2 regions of the Clostridium thermarum genome follow, and region 1 is predicted to be linked to the other one. Evidence: a T-box and tRNA genes for the amino acid it is inferred to sense, from the RefSeq annotation. Region 1 holds a T-box; the other holds one or more tRNA genes.
The links. The T-box of region 1 lies ahead of pheS (phenylalanine--tRNA ligase subunit alpha). A T-box ahead of a tRNA ligase gene usually reads a tRNA of that ligase, here a tRNA-Phe.
Positions count from the first base shown of each region.

Region 1 (6,760 bases):
TGCTCAAAATATTCAAGTTTGAAAAATATGTTGACAAATGGATATAGCATAGTTATAATATTACATGTTAAGAAGAAACGGCCGTTTCTCACCTTACGGTTATGCTTGTAAGGTTGAATGTAATTTCGAATGTAAGAAGCGGCTTTGTGCCGCTTTTTTATTTATAAGCATAGCTAAGTAGTAAAAGGTGGCTTTATAAATAATTCGGAGGTGACGATTATTAGTAAAAATTATCTTATAAACGACGAAATAAGAGAAAAAGAGATAAGAGTAATTGGTGAAGACGGATCTATGTTGGGAGTAATGTCCAGTAAAGATGCTCTAAACATAGCAGAAGAAAAAGAACTAGATTTAGTTATGATTTCTCCAGCAGCCAATCCGCCAGTATGTAAGATAATGGATTTTGGTAAGTTTATCTATGAGCAATCAAAAAAGGACAAGGAAGCTAAAAAGAAACAAAAGGTTATCAGCATTAAAGAAGTAAGACTTAGTCCAACAATAGAAGAACATGACATTTCCATTAAAGCTAATAATGCAAGAAAGTTCTTGCTGGATGAGGATAAGGTAAAAGTTACAGTTAGATTCAGGGGAAGAGAAGCTGATTACTCACATTTAGGCAAAAGGATATTAGATAGTTTTGTTGATAGACTTCAGGATGTTTGTATAATAGAAAAGGCCGCTAAGCTTGAAGGAAAAAATATGATAGTAATACTGGCTCCAAAAAAGAGCTAAAATTTGGGAGGAGGAAATATCATGCCAAAAATGAAAACTCATAGAGGTGCAGCAAAGAGATTTAAGAAGACTGGTTCAGGAAAATTAAAGAGAGCTAAAGCTTTCAAGAGCCATATCTTGACAAAGAAGAGTTCTAAGAGAAAGAGAAATCTTAGAAAGACTGCATATGTATCTGCAGCACAAGAAAAAGTAATGAAGAAATTATTACCATACCTGTAATAGTACAGCGATAGAAGGAGGTTAATGAAATGGCAAGAGTAAAGAGAGCAATGAATTCCCGTAAAAAACATAAGAAGATATTAAAGCTTGCAAAAGGATACTACGGTGGAAAAAGCAAGTTATTTAAGACTGCTAATGAAAGTGTAATAAGAGCATTAAGAAATGCTTATGTTGGCAGAAAGTTAAAGAAGAGAGATTTCAGAAAGCTTTGGATAGCAAGAATAAATGCTGCTACAAGAATTAATGGATTATCCTATTCAAGATTCATGAATGGTATAAAACTTGCTGGTATAGATATAAACAGAAAGATGTTATCAGAAATAGCAATCAATGATCCAAAGGCATTTGCAGATTTGGTGCAGATAGCTAAGAATCAATTAAACGCATAAAAATGCTGGGTTTTAAGAATACATACTTAAGGCCCTATACATAAAAATAATACAGAGATTACATTTTATTCCATCAGATTGTATACTATTTTTGATACGGTCTGGTGGATAAATTTATAGTTGGTAAAAATATTTATAAAAGGGTATAATTCGAGGTGTAATTATGCATATAAGCATAGCAAGAAAAATAAAATTAAGTCCTGTACGTATTTTGTCCATAGGGTTTGCTCTTCTTATTTTATTGGGGGCAATCCTTTTGACTTTTCCAATCTCTTCTGCAGATGGAACGTGGACACCCTTTCTGGACTGTTTATTTACATCAACTTCAGCTACCTGTGTTACTGGGTTAGTAACACTTGATACCGGAAGTCATTGGAACTATTTCGGTAAAACAGTTATAATATTCTTAATTGAAATAGGTGGCTTGGGATTCATGTCCTTTGCAACCTTGTTTGCTCTGATCCTGGGAAAAAAGATTACCTTGAGAGAAAGATTAATAATGCAGGAGGCTATGAATACCTTTGACCTACAAGGACTTGTAAAGCTGGGCAAGTATATTTTGATTTTTACTTTTGCTGTTGAAGGTATTGGTGCATTGTTCTTATCTACCCAGTTTATACCTGAATTTGGTTTTGCCAGAGGCATATATTATAGTATATGGCATTCCGTTTCAGCCTTCTGCAATGCAGGTTTTGATTTGTTTGGTGAAACATCGGATAAATTTATAAGTATAGTGGGTTGGCAGAGGAACCCTGTTGTTGTTATGACATTAGGTGTTTTGATAGCTATTGGAGGTCTGGGTTTTTCAGTGTGGGCAGATATATATAATTATAAAAACATGAAAAGCCTTTCCCTTCATTCTAAGATAGTTATAACTATTACATTATTTTTGATATTTGGTGGAGCAGTAATTATATATATTATAGAGCACAACAATTCTGCAACTATTGGGAACATGTCTCTAGTTGATAAGTTTACCAATTCACTTTTTGCAGCGGTTACACCAAGAACTGCCGGCATGAATTCCATACCAACAGCAGAAATGATGCCCACTTCAAGATTTTTTACCATGGTATTAATGTTCATAGGAGGTTCACCAGGGTCTACAGCCGGAGGTATAAAAACCTCTACTCTCGGTATTATAATAATGGCAATAATTTGTACTGTAAAAGGAAAAGAAGATACAGAGATATATAAAAGGAGAATATCAAAAGACCTGGTATTAAAGGCCTTTACCATTGCCACCATTGGGTTATTAGTAGTAGCCTCAGCAACTATGATTCTAACAGTTACAGAGCGGAAAATGGGGTTTTCTTTAGAGTTCCTTTTATATGAGGCAACCTCGGCCTTTGCTACTGTTGGATTAACACTGGGAGTAACGCCCTTTCTAAGCTCACTGGGAAAGGTATTAATCATATTATGTATGTATGTGGGGAGGGTTGGACCACTTACAATAGCATTGTCATTGGCACAAAATAAAAAGAAGAGTGCTATTAGGTATCCTGAGGATAAAATATTAGTTGGTTAGGGGTGTTGTAGGGTTATGGATAAAAAGCAATATGTTGTGATAGGACTAGGAAGATTTGGAGCATCAGTGGCAAAAACCTTATATTCATTAGGTAATGACGTGCTTGCTATAGATTCAGAGGAAAGTTTGGTACAGGAAATCTCTGATAGTGTTACCCATGCTGTTCAAATGGATGCTACCGATGAGAGTGCACTAAGAAGCTTAGGTATTAAAAATTTTGACGTTGCAGTAGTTACAATAGGCTCTGATATTCAATCCAGTGCTATGATTACTCTGCTAATAAAGGAACTTGGAGTTAAGTACCTGATTGCAAAGGCACAGAATGAGCTCCACGCAAAGCTATTAAGTAAAATTGGTGCTGATAGAGTTATCCTTCCGGAAAGAGATATGGGAATTCGTGTAGCTCACAATCTTATTTCCTCTAATATATTGGATTATATTGAACTTTCACCGGATTATAGTATAGCTGAAATAGTATCGCCTAAGGAATGGAGCGGGAAGAGTCTCAGAGAATTGAATGCAAGGGCAAGATATGGCATAAATATCATGGCAATTAAGAGAGAAGATGGCGTAAATATTGCTCCGGGAGCAGATGACGAGATTCAGGATGGTGATATTATATTAGCTATCGGTGGCTCTGAGGAACTAAGCAGAATTGAAAATATGATTGACAGGTAAAGGTGGAATGTACTTGGAACTCATACAGAGTAAGGATAATCAGCTCATTAAAGAAGTTAAAAAGTTGAAGGAAAAAAGGTATAGAGAAGAGCAGGGAAAATTTTTTATAGAGGGCTGCAGATTTGTTGAGGAAGCATTTAAAGCCGGAGCAGATGTAGAAAAGCTGCTGATTTCCCAAAAACACTCTGAAAAATATATAAATATATTTCAGAGTGCTGTGAAAGGTTCTTTACATGTAATTAAAGACAGTTTGTTTAATGATATTTGTGATACAGAAGCTCCTCAGGGTATAGCGGCAATAATCCGCAAGAAAACCTATAATACCCCTCGGGAAAATGGCCTTTTTGTCCTTGTCGACAAGGTACAGGATCCAGGGAACCTAGGGACTATAATTAGAACTGCCCATGCCGCCAGCGCTAAAGGTATAATCTATACAGCCGGTACCGTTGACCCCTATAATGAGAAGACACTTAGATCCACTATGGGGTCAATATTTTATGTTCCCATAATAGAAGATAAAAACCATCAAATAGTAGCATCTATGAAGGAAGTAGGATATAAGGTAGTGGCAAGCTCCTTAGATGCTGAAGAAAACTTTTTTGCTAGGACTTACGGAGAAAAGGTTATTATAGCTGTAGGTAATGAAGGCAAAGGCATAAGCGAAGAAGTATATGCTTTGGCTGACATCAGGGTTAAGATTCCCATGCCAGGTGGAGCAGAATCTCTTAATGCATCGGTGGCTGCATCCATAATGATCTATGAAGTATTACGACAAAATTTAAAATAAAGTTGAAATTTTTATAAACAGTGGTTATAATAAAGAAAATTACATAATTATAACTTTGATGGAGAAAGTAACTGTAGGATGCCTAGCAGGGAGAAAAGGTCATGACTGAAAGCCTTTTTTAGGAAAAGTACAGTGAAGTTCACTCCGGAGTTTCAAATGTGAACAGGATCAGCTTTGATTAAGTAGCATTTGGCGGGTAAAACCGATAACTTTCACTAAGAGAGCAGCAAAAACTGCTAATTAGGGTGGTACCGCGGATCTTCCGTCCCTTTGTGGGACGGTTTTTATTTTTTTGGTGACATTTATAAATTTGAAAGATAGTTTTGAAAGGAGAAGAAAGATGAAAGAAAAATTGGAAGCCATAAAAGCGTCAGCCCTGGATGAGATAAAGAATTCTTTTACCAGTGCTGAGTTAGAAGCTGTAAGGGTCAAGTATCTTGGCAAAAAGGGAGAACTTACCCTTATACTAAGAGGTATGGGGGCTCTTAGCACAGAGGAAAGACCGGTAGTAGGAAAGGTGGCAAATGAGGTAAGAGAAGCCATAGAAGCAGCTCTAACTAAATCAGTAACAGCCATTAAGAACAAAGAAAGAGATGAAAAACTAAAGAATGATGTAATTGACATATCCTTACCAGGTAAAAGAAATATCCTAGGTAAGAGACATCCCCTTGATGCAGCACTGGAAAGTATGAAGGAAATATTCATCTCCATGGGCTTTACCATTGAAGAAGGTCCGGAAGTTGAATCTGATTACTACAATTTTGAGGCTTTGAATATCCCAGAGAATCATCCGGCAAGAAGCGAGCAGGATACCTTCTATATTAACGACAATGTAGTTTTAAGAACACAAACTTCTCCGGTTCAGATTAGAGTTATGGAGAAGAACGCACCACCTATAAAGATGATATCTCCAGGCAAGGTGTTCAGATCTGATGCTGTAGATGCAACTCATTCACCAATCTTCTATCAGATGGAAGGTCTTGTTATTGACAAGGGCATTACCTTCGCGGATTTGAAGGGAACATTAGAGATTTTTGCTAAGAAAATGTTTGGGGATAAAGTAAATACTAAGTTCAGACCCCATCATTTCCCTTTCACTGAGCCTTCAGCAGAAATGGATGCCTCCTGCTTTGTATGTGTGGGAGAGGGCTGTAGCGTATGCAAGGGAAGCGGATGGATAGAACTTTTAGGCTGTGGAATGGTGCATCCTGAAGTTTTAAGAAAAGGTGGTATTGATCCTGAAATATACAGTGGCTTTGCCTTTGGCTTTGGTGTAGACCGTATGGTAATGATGAAGTACGGACTGGATGATATAAGATTGTTATATGAAAGTGACATGAGATTTTTAAATCAGTTCTAATATTGGAGGTGTAACGATGAAAGTACCAGTTAAATGGTTAAAGGATTATGTTGATATTGATATAGATGCAAAGGAATTGGGAGATAGATTGACCCTTTCAGGATCCAAGGTAGAGGAAGTAATAACTAAAGGAGATGAGATTCAAAATGTGGTTACGGGAAAGATAGTGAAGATTGAACCTCATCCCGATGCTGAAAAGCTGGTTGTATGTCAGCTGGATATTGGAGAAGCGGAGCTCTTGCAGATAGTTACGGGAGCTAATAATATGAAGGAGCAGGACATCGTTCCGGTGGCACTTCACGGTTCTTCCTTACCAGGAGGAGTAAAGATTAAAAAAGGTAAGCTCAGAGGCGTTGTTTCATACGGAATGATGTGTTCTGAAGAGGAACTTGGCATTGCAGGAGATGAACCTGTTCATGGACTAATGATTCTTCCGCAGGATACACCTGTAGGAAAGGACATAAAGGAAGTTTTGGGCTTAAACAATGCTATCATCGATTTTGAAATAACTTCAAACAGACCGGACTGCTTAAGCGTTGTAGGTATTGCAAGAGAAACTGCAGCTACTCTGGCAACTACCTATAGATTGCCGGAGGCTGCTGTAGCTTATGAAGGCCAGGGCAATGTAAGTGACCTGGTAACTGTGGAGGTTAAGGATGAGCTCTGCAGAAGATACATGGCCAGAGCTGTGGCAGATGTAAAGATAGAGCCATCACCTCAATGGATGCAGGAAAAACTTTTAGATGCAGGAGTAAGGCCAATAAATAATATAGTTGATATTACCAACTTCGTAATGCTGGAGCTTGGGCAACCAATGCATGCCTTTGACAGAAGAGAAATTACTTCCGGCAAGATAGTAGTGGAAAGAGCAGCTGATGGAGAAAAGTTTACAACTTTGGATGAGGTAGAGAGAGAACTGACTTCTGATGTACTTTGCATAAAGGACGATGCAAAGACCATTGGACTTGCAGGTATTATGGGAGGGTTAAACTCTGAAATAAAGGATGATACTAAGGAAGTAATATTTGAGTGTGCTAATTTTGATGGTACTAATATAAGAGTTTCTG
Region 1 covers NZ_CP040924.1:1,614,407-1,621,166, forward strand. The annotation lists gene ytxC (putative sporulation protein YtxC) at 1-22, shown strand, start outside; gene infC (translation initiation factor IF-3) at 211-732, shown strand; gene rpmI (50S ribosomal protein L35) at 754-951, shown strand; gene rplT (50S ribosomal protein L20) at 981-1,340, shown strand; gene FHY60_RS07290 (TrkH family potassium uptake protein) at 1,504-2,868, shown strand; gene FHY60_RS07295 (potassium channel family protein) at 2,884-3,546, shown strand; gene FHY60_RS07300 (TrmH family RNA methyltransferase) at 3,554-4,333, shown strand; T-box leader at 4,380-4,606, shown strand; gene pheS (phenylalanine--tRNA ligase subunit alpha) at 4,674-5,693, shown strand; gene pheT (phenylalanine--tRNA ligase subunit beta) at 5,710-6,760, shown strand, end outside.

Region 2 (6,760 bases), 1.9 Mb from region 1:
GCGAGAAAAGAGTGAGAATCTCTTTGGTCGAAAACCTAAGGTTTCCTGGGGAAGGCTCGTCCTCCCAGGGTTAGTCGGGACCTAAGCCGAGGCCGAGAGGCGTAGGCGATGGACAATCGGTTGATATTCCGATACCACTATGACGCGTTATTACCGATGGGGTGACGCAGGAGGATAGGATGTGCCCACTATTGGATGTGGGTCTAAGCATCTAGGCAGAACAGATAGGCAAATCCGTCTGTTCAATGCTGAGGTGTGATGGGGAGCGAAATTTAGTAGCGAAGTATCTGATTCCACGCTGCCAAGAAAAGCCTCTAGGGAGTGAAGTAGTGCCCGTACCGCAAACCGACACAGGTAGGTGAGGAGAGAATCCTAAGACCAGCGGAAGAATTGCAGTTAAGGAACTCGGCAAATTGACCCCGTAACTTCGGGAGAAGGGGTGCCTACGCGAGTAGGCCGCAGAGAATAGGCCCAAGCAACTGTTTAGCAAAAACACAGGTCTCTGCTAAAGCGTAAGCTGATGTATAGGGGCTGACGCCTGCCCGGTGCTGGAAGGTTAAGGGGATTGCTTAGCGCAAGCGAAGGCATGAACTTAAGCCCCAGTAAACGGCGGCCGTAACTATAACGGTCCTAAGGTAGCGAAATTCCTTGTCGGGTAAGTTCCGACCCGCACGAATGGCGTAATGATTTGGGCACTGTCTCAACTGCAAATCCGGCGAAATTGTAGTGCAAGTGAAGATGCTTGCTACCCGCGATTGGACGGAAAGACCCCGTAGAGCTTTACTGTAGCTTAGCATTGAGTTTCGGTATTATCTGTACAGGATAGGTGGGAGACTTGGAAGCAAGGGCGTCAGCCTTTGTGGAGTCGACCTTGGGATACCACCCTGATGATACTGAGATTCTAACCGGACACCATGAAGCTGGTGACGGGACATTGTTAGGTGGGCAGTTTGACTGGGGCGGTCGCCTCCTAAAAAGTAACGGAGGCGCTCAAAGGTTCCCTCAGAACGGTTGGAAATCGTTCGTAGAGTGTAAAGGCAGAAGGGAGCCTGACTGCGACACCCACAAGTGGAGCAGGGACGAAAGTCGGACTTAGTGATCCGGTGGTACCTCGTGGGAGGGCCATCGCTCAACGGATAAAAGCTACCTCGGGGATAACAGGCTGATCTCCCCCAAGAGTCCACATCGACGGGGAGGTTTGGCACCTCGATGTCGGCTCGTCGCATCCTGGGGCTGAAGTAGGTCCCAAGGGTTGGGCTGTTCGCCCATTAAAGCGGCACGCGAGCTGGGTTCAGAACGTCGTGAGACAGTTCGGTCCCTATCCGTCGCGGGCGTAGGAAATTTGAGAGGAGCTGTCCTTAGTACGAGAGGACCGGGATGGACTGACCTCTGGTGTACCAGTTGTTCTGCCAGGAGCACCGCTGGGTAGCTATGTCGGGACGGGATAAACGCTGAAAGCATCTAAGCGTGAAGCCCACCTCAAGATAAGATTTCCCATGACGTAAGTCAGTAAGACCCCTTGAAGAACACAAGGTTGATAGGCTAGAGGTGTAAGCACAGTAATGTGTGCAGCTGACTAGTACTAATAGGTCGAGGACTTGACCTAAAACACATTCTTATGTGCAATTTTCAGAGAACAAACTTCTCTGATATCTGGTGATGATAGCGTGAGGGTTACACCCGTTCCCATTCCGAACACGATGGTTAAGACTCACAGCGCCGATGGTACTGCTCGGGAGACTGAGTGGAAGAGTAGGACGTTGCCAGGTTAGCCGAAAGGCTTAATTACATATGTATGGCTAGATAGCTCAGTCGGTAGAGCAGAGGACTGAAAATCCTCGTGTCCCTGGTTCGATTCCTGGTCTAGCCACCAAAAAAGCTTGAGTATTGAACTCAAGCTTTTTCTTTATAGGGAACGAAGATATTCTATAATATGTTCTACATGACCATCAACTTTTACTTTTCTATAAGCCCTCCTCAATACTCCCTCAGTATCTATTATAAAGGTACTTCTCTCTATTCCTATGTGTTTCTTTCCATACAGGGTCTTTTCCTTAAGTACCCCATATAAATTACATACTTCTTCATTATCATCACTGAGTAAAATAAACGGGAGACATTGCTTAGTAATAAACTTTTCGTGAGAGCTTAAAGAATCACGGCTTACGCCTAATACTACAGTATTTAACTCTTTAAATTTCTCAATATTATCTCTAAAATCCTGGGCTTCTAAGGTACAGCCAGGTGTATTGTCCTTGGGATAAAAATATAAAACTATATTTGACCCTCTATAATCTGATAAGGAGTGACTTTTATTATCTGATCCCATGAGAGAAAAATCTGGAGCCATCTGTCCTTCTATTACTTCTATATTGTTCATTAGATCACCTCAATTTATATAAGTATATGAAGCTATTATATAATAACAGTTATTACGAAGCAAGACGTGTAAAGAATAGGGTACAATAGAAGGAAATTGCGTTGATACGTAATTATCTTTTATTATACAACATTCCTTTAATAAATCTCATTATCTTAAATCTATATGATTTCCTTCTTCTTTAATATTATAGAGTTTAATATTGCCAGAGCAACAATATAAATTATAACGATAATTATAGGAAAAGTCATATTGGACACTGTGAAGTTTCCGGCGCTAACCAGTAAATTGTAAGGGATAAAGTCTTCTATTGCTTCTATCTTAGAGGGAAGAACAGAAAAGTATTGTATTGCAGCCACAACTATCCCGGCTAAGATACCTTTTTTAAATATTAGAGAGAAGAACATAGTGAGCATAAAATTGTATATGAAGAATAGGGATATAAGTAAAGCTGAGAATAAAACACCGGAGATAGGAGGAGATATACCCTTATCAAACATTAGCCCAACATAGTAGTAATTTAAAAATAAGCCAAGGCAAACTGCAGCGAGTATTAATAGTGAGTAGTGTAATACCTTAGCAAGTACTATATATTTTGCATCTGCCCCTTTGGAGAAAGGCAAGACAAATTTCTCGCTTCTTAACTCTTCACTTAGGATATTGCAAAAGGTGAATACCATAACAAGTATACCGGTTTGGAAAAAGTCACTTATTACACCTTGCATCACAGAAGTCTTATCAGAGGGGAGGGCGCTTAACAATCCTTCCATACCGCTCATGCCACTGCTTTCCAATATTTTTGGCATAAGCTTCAGCACTATTGGGTTGGATAGGGCAAGGAAAGCAAAAGCCAGAAATACGATAAGATATCTAAATTGTCTCTTGGATTCTAAAATTTCTTTTTTAAAGTAAGCTTTAAATGTTGCCATTATTGTTCACCAACCTTATGAAAATATCTTCTAAATCACTTTTTCTTAAATTATAGCTAATACAGGTATTGTCATATTCCGATAGAATTTGAAACAGGTCTTTCTTTGAATGGTCTAAGCTGGTCACATAAATACTGGCCTTCCGTTCTGCTATTTTAACCCTTTGTATCCAAGGGATGTTGCACAAAATTTCCTTCAGATTACTGCATTCATTTTCAAACTCTATATCAAACACCGGTTGAATATATTGATTCTTTAGGTGGTTAAGGTTATCTGATATTAGAATTTCACCCTTATGAATAATACTTACCTCATCGCATACTCTTTCTACGTCACTCAATATATGAGTAGATAAAAATACTGTTAGGCCTCTCTTTTTTAGGTTACTTATCAGATGTAAGATCTCAGCCCTTCCCTCAGGGTCCAGGGCTGAGGTAGGTTCATCCAAGATTAGCAGTTCTGGGTCATTAAATAAAGATACAGCTAGTCCAAAACGCTGCTTCATACCTCCGGAATAACCACCGATCTTTCTGTGGGCTGCATCTTTTAATCCCATGGTCTCAATTAATTCTGCACTTTTACTCTTAATCTTTGTGGCGGACATACCGCTTAGTTCTCCAATGAAATTTAAGTATTCATAAGCAGTCATATAGCCATAAAATACGGGACTTTGAGGAAGGTAGCCAACCTTCTTTAACAGATGTCTCTTGTTTTTATCAAATTTCTCACCGTCTAAATAAATTTCCCCACCGTCATAGTTTATTAGACCGGTTAATATATTCATGGTTGTAGTCTTTCCAGCACCATTTTGTCCAAGGAAACCATAGACTTTACCTTTTTCAACCTCGAAACTTATATTTTTTAATACATTGAGTTCCCCGTAATTTTTAACTAGATTCTTCACCTTAAGCATATTAATACCTCTTTCTACCGATAAATAAATAGATTATTGGACCAAAGAAATTGAAAGTACAAACAATCAGTATCCAAGCCCATTTGGGAAGATAGTTTACCTCATCTTTTATGATACTTCTGATACACACAAGGACAAGTATCAGCTGCAGTATTATTAGTGGAGCAAGAAACTTTAATAGGTCTGTACCTATGCTAATATCCATATGAGAAACCTCCTATTTAAACTTAATATTTAATTCTATGATTTATATTAATTTAACGATCAGTTAAACAAAAAGTTCATTAAAAAGCATGGAATTTCTATGATTATATACTTTATAACAGATTTATTTCCTTTTATTCCTATCTAATATTATTCTTGTAACTATGAGATATATTATTAAACTTTGAGGAACATTTATAAGGCCAAATAATCCCCAAAGCCAATAATACTTTTCGCGCCGTTTTCTTGCATCTTGAAATATCCAAGAGGCTTGTATGAGCAAAAGTGGGATTACTATTATCAGGACTGTTAATAAAGTTGTCGTAGATACTTCCTTCATTACATATCCTCCTTTACTGTCTTAAAATATGAAAAAGGAATTAAAATAAAGGGGAGAAAAATTGTAATGGCCAACTGCACATAAATAAAAATATCTTTGTTGATGTAAATAAGGGCAAAGAATATAATATTGATAATTAAGAAGGCGGAAAAAATAAATAATAAAAATTCTTTTTTTTGTTTTCTTTTGACTGTTACTTTCTCACCCTCTTGGATTATTCCCATGATATCTATGTTATTATCAAAGTTCAAAATATTAATTGCATCCATATTGTCGAGAGTGGAATAAAGCATGGCATTTTCATGATTAATCTCAGGTTTTGAACTGCTTTCTTTATGGGTATAATATTCATCTATATATCTTTCAAGGTCTTTATCCTTCATTATTCTTCATCCTCCTTCTCAAATTCTGACAGTATATATTTTATACCATTGTGAAGCCTGGATCTGACAGTTCCAACGGGGCATTTCAATACTTCAGCAATTTCTTCATATTTGTATCCATAATAATGTTTTAATATAAAAACAGCTCTTTTTTCATAGGGTAATTCAGATAATATTTTCATTATTCTTTTATACTCCAGTTTTTCTAAAACTAGATTTTCGGGATTGGAATTGTCCCACTGATAATTTTCCTCTAAGGTCTCAAAATGCTTGTTTTTTCTCAAGTAATCCCTGAAGGTATTAGTAGCAATGGTTATCAGCCATGTTGAGAATTTACCTATAGGCTTATATTTGCTTATGTTCACTACGGCCTTGAGTAAAGTCTCCTGAATGATATCCTGTGCCAGGTGAGCATCACAGGTTAGTTTTAGTACGTAACCTGATAGCATGGGATAATTGATTTTTAACAATTCATTCATTGCCCACTTATCACCTTTTTTAGATTGGTCAATTAATGCAAGCTCATCCAAAAAAATCTCCATCCTTATATCGAAGTGCTGTAGGTTATTGATTATAATATAGCATATCCGGATTCACATCTATATAAATTTCTACGGATATAAGGCTATCATTTTTTAAACGCTAAATCCATCAAAAAGTTCAACAAAAGGAGAAAGTAAGAAAATATTTTTTATTCATGGAAAGCTTTACACCTATGTTTGACAGCAAAATAGTGTAATGTTAAAATAAAGTAGTTACTTAATATTATTATGTAAGGAGAATATTTTCATGGATAACGGTAAAATACTTGCGGTAGTTGAGGGCGTTGAGATTACAGAGAGGGATTTATATAATACCTTTGTGAGAATGCCTAAGGAAAGGCAACAAGCCTTTAGTACGGAAGAAGGTAAAAAGCAGCTGCTTGATCAAATTGTTACTTTTGAATTAGTAAATAAAGATGCATTAAAAAATGGTTTGGATAAGGATCCTGTATTTGTTATGCAGTTGGAGAATATAAAAAGAGAGTTGCTTACTCAGTATGCTATACACAAGGTATTATCCCAGACTGTGGTTACTGATGAAGAGGCTGGTAAATTCTATAAGGATAATATGAGTCTGTTTTTACAGCAAGATGGGGTGAGTGCCAGACACATATTGGTTTCGGAATTAGATCAGGCTAATGAGATATTGAGCAAATTGAAAAATGGTATGGATTTTGCTGAAGCAGCAGCTACATACTCAACATGCCCATCAAAGGAAAGAGGCGGTGAATTAGGCTTCTTTACCAAGGGAAGAATGGTACCAGAATTTGAAGAAGCTGCCTTTGGATTAGAGGTTGGAGAGATTAGTGAACCTGTAAAGACACAGTTTGGTTATCATATAATTCAAGTAATGGAGAAAAAGCCAGCATGCCTAAAGAGCTTAGAGGAAGCCAAGCCTGAAATTATTGAGAGATTGAAAAATCAAAAGCAAAATCAAATATATGGAGCATATGTTGAAAGCTTAAAGAAGAAGTATACTGTAGAATATAAATAATAAAAAAACACGGGCAACCGTGTTTTTTATACAGCTAAGTCAAGTTCATTATAGTCTTTAATAGTCTTATCAGCA
Region 2 covers NZ_CP040924.1:3,465,630-3,472,389, reverse strand. The annotation lists rRNA gene FHY60_RS16015 (23S ribosomal RNA) at 1-1,606, shown strand, start outside; rRNA gene rrf (5S ribosomal RNA) at 1,653-1,769, shown strand; tRNA gene FHY60_RS16005 (tRNA-Phe) at 1,798-1,873, shown strand; gene bcp (thioredoxin-dependent thiol peroxidase) at 1,907-2,380, opposite strand; gene FHY60_RS15995 (ABC transporter permease) at 2,542-3,309, opposite strand; gene FHY60_RS15990 (ABC transporter ATP-binding protein) at 3,296-4,222, opposite strand; gene FHY60_RS15985 (PLD nuclease N-terminal domain-containing protein) at 4,224-4,427, opposite strand; gene FHY60_RS15980 (sigmaY antisigma factor component) at 4,551-4,766, opposite strand; gene FHY60_RS15975 (DUF5345 family protein) at 4,766-5,149, opposite strand; gene sigY (RNA polymerase sigma factor SigY) at 5,149-5,679, opposite strand; gene FHY60_RS15965 (peptidylprolyl isomerase) at 5,939-6,685, shown strand; gene FHY60_RS15960 (HAD family hydrolase) at 6,712-6,760, opposite strand, start outside.
Region 2: it has a tRNA-Phe gene. The T-box ahead of pheS (phenylalanine--tRNA ligase subunit alpha) is inferred to sense a tRNA for this amino acid. The anticodon was not compared.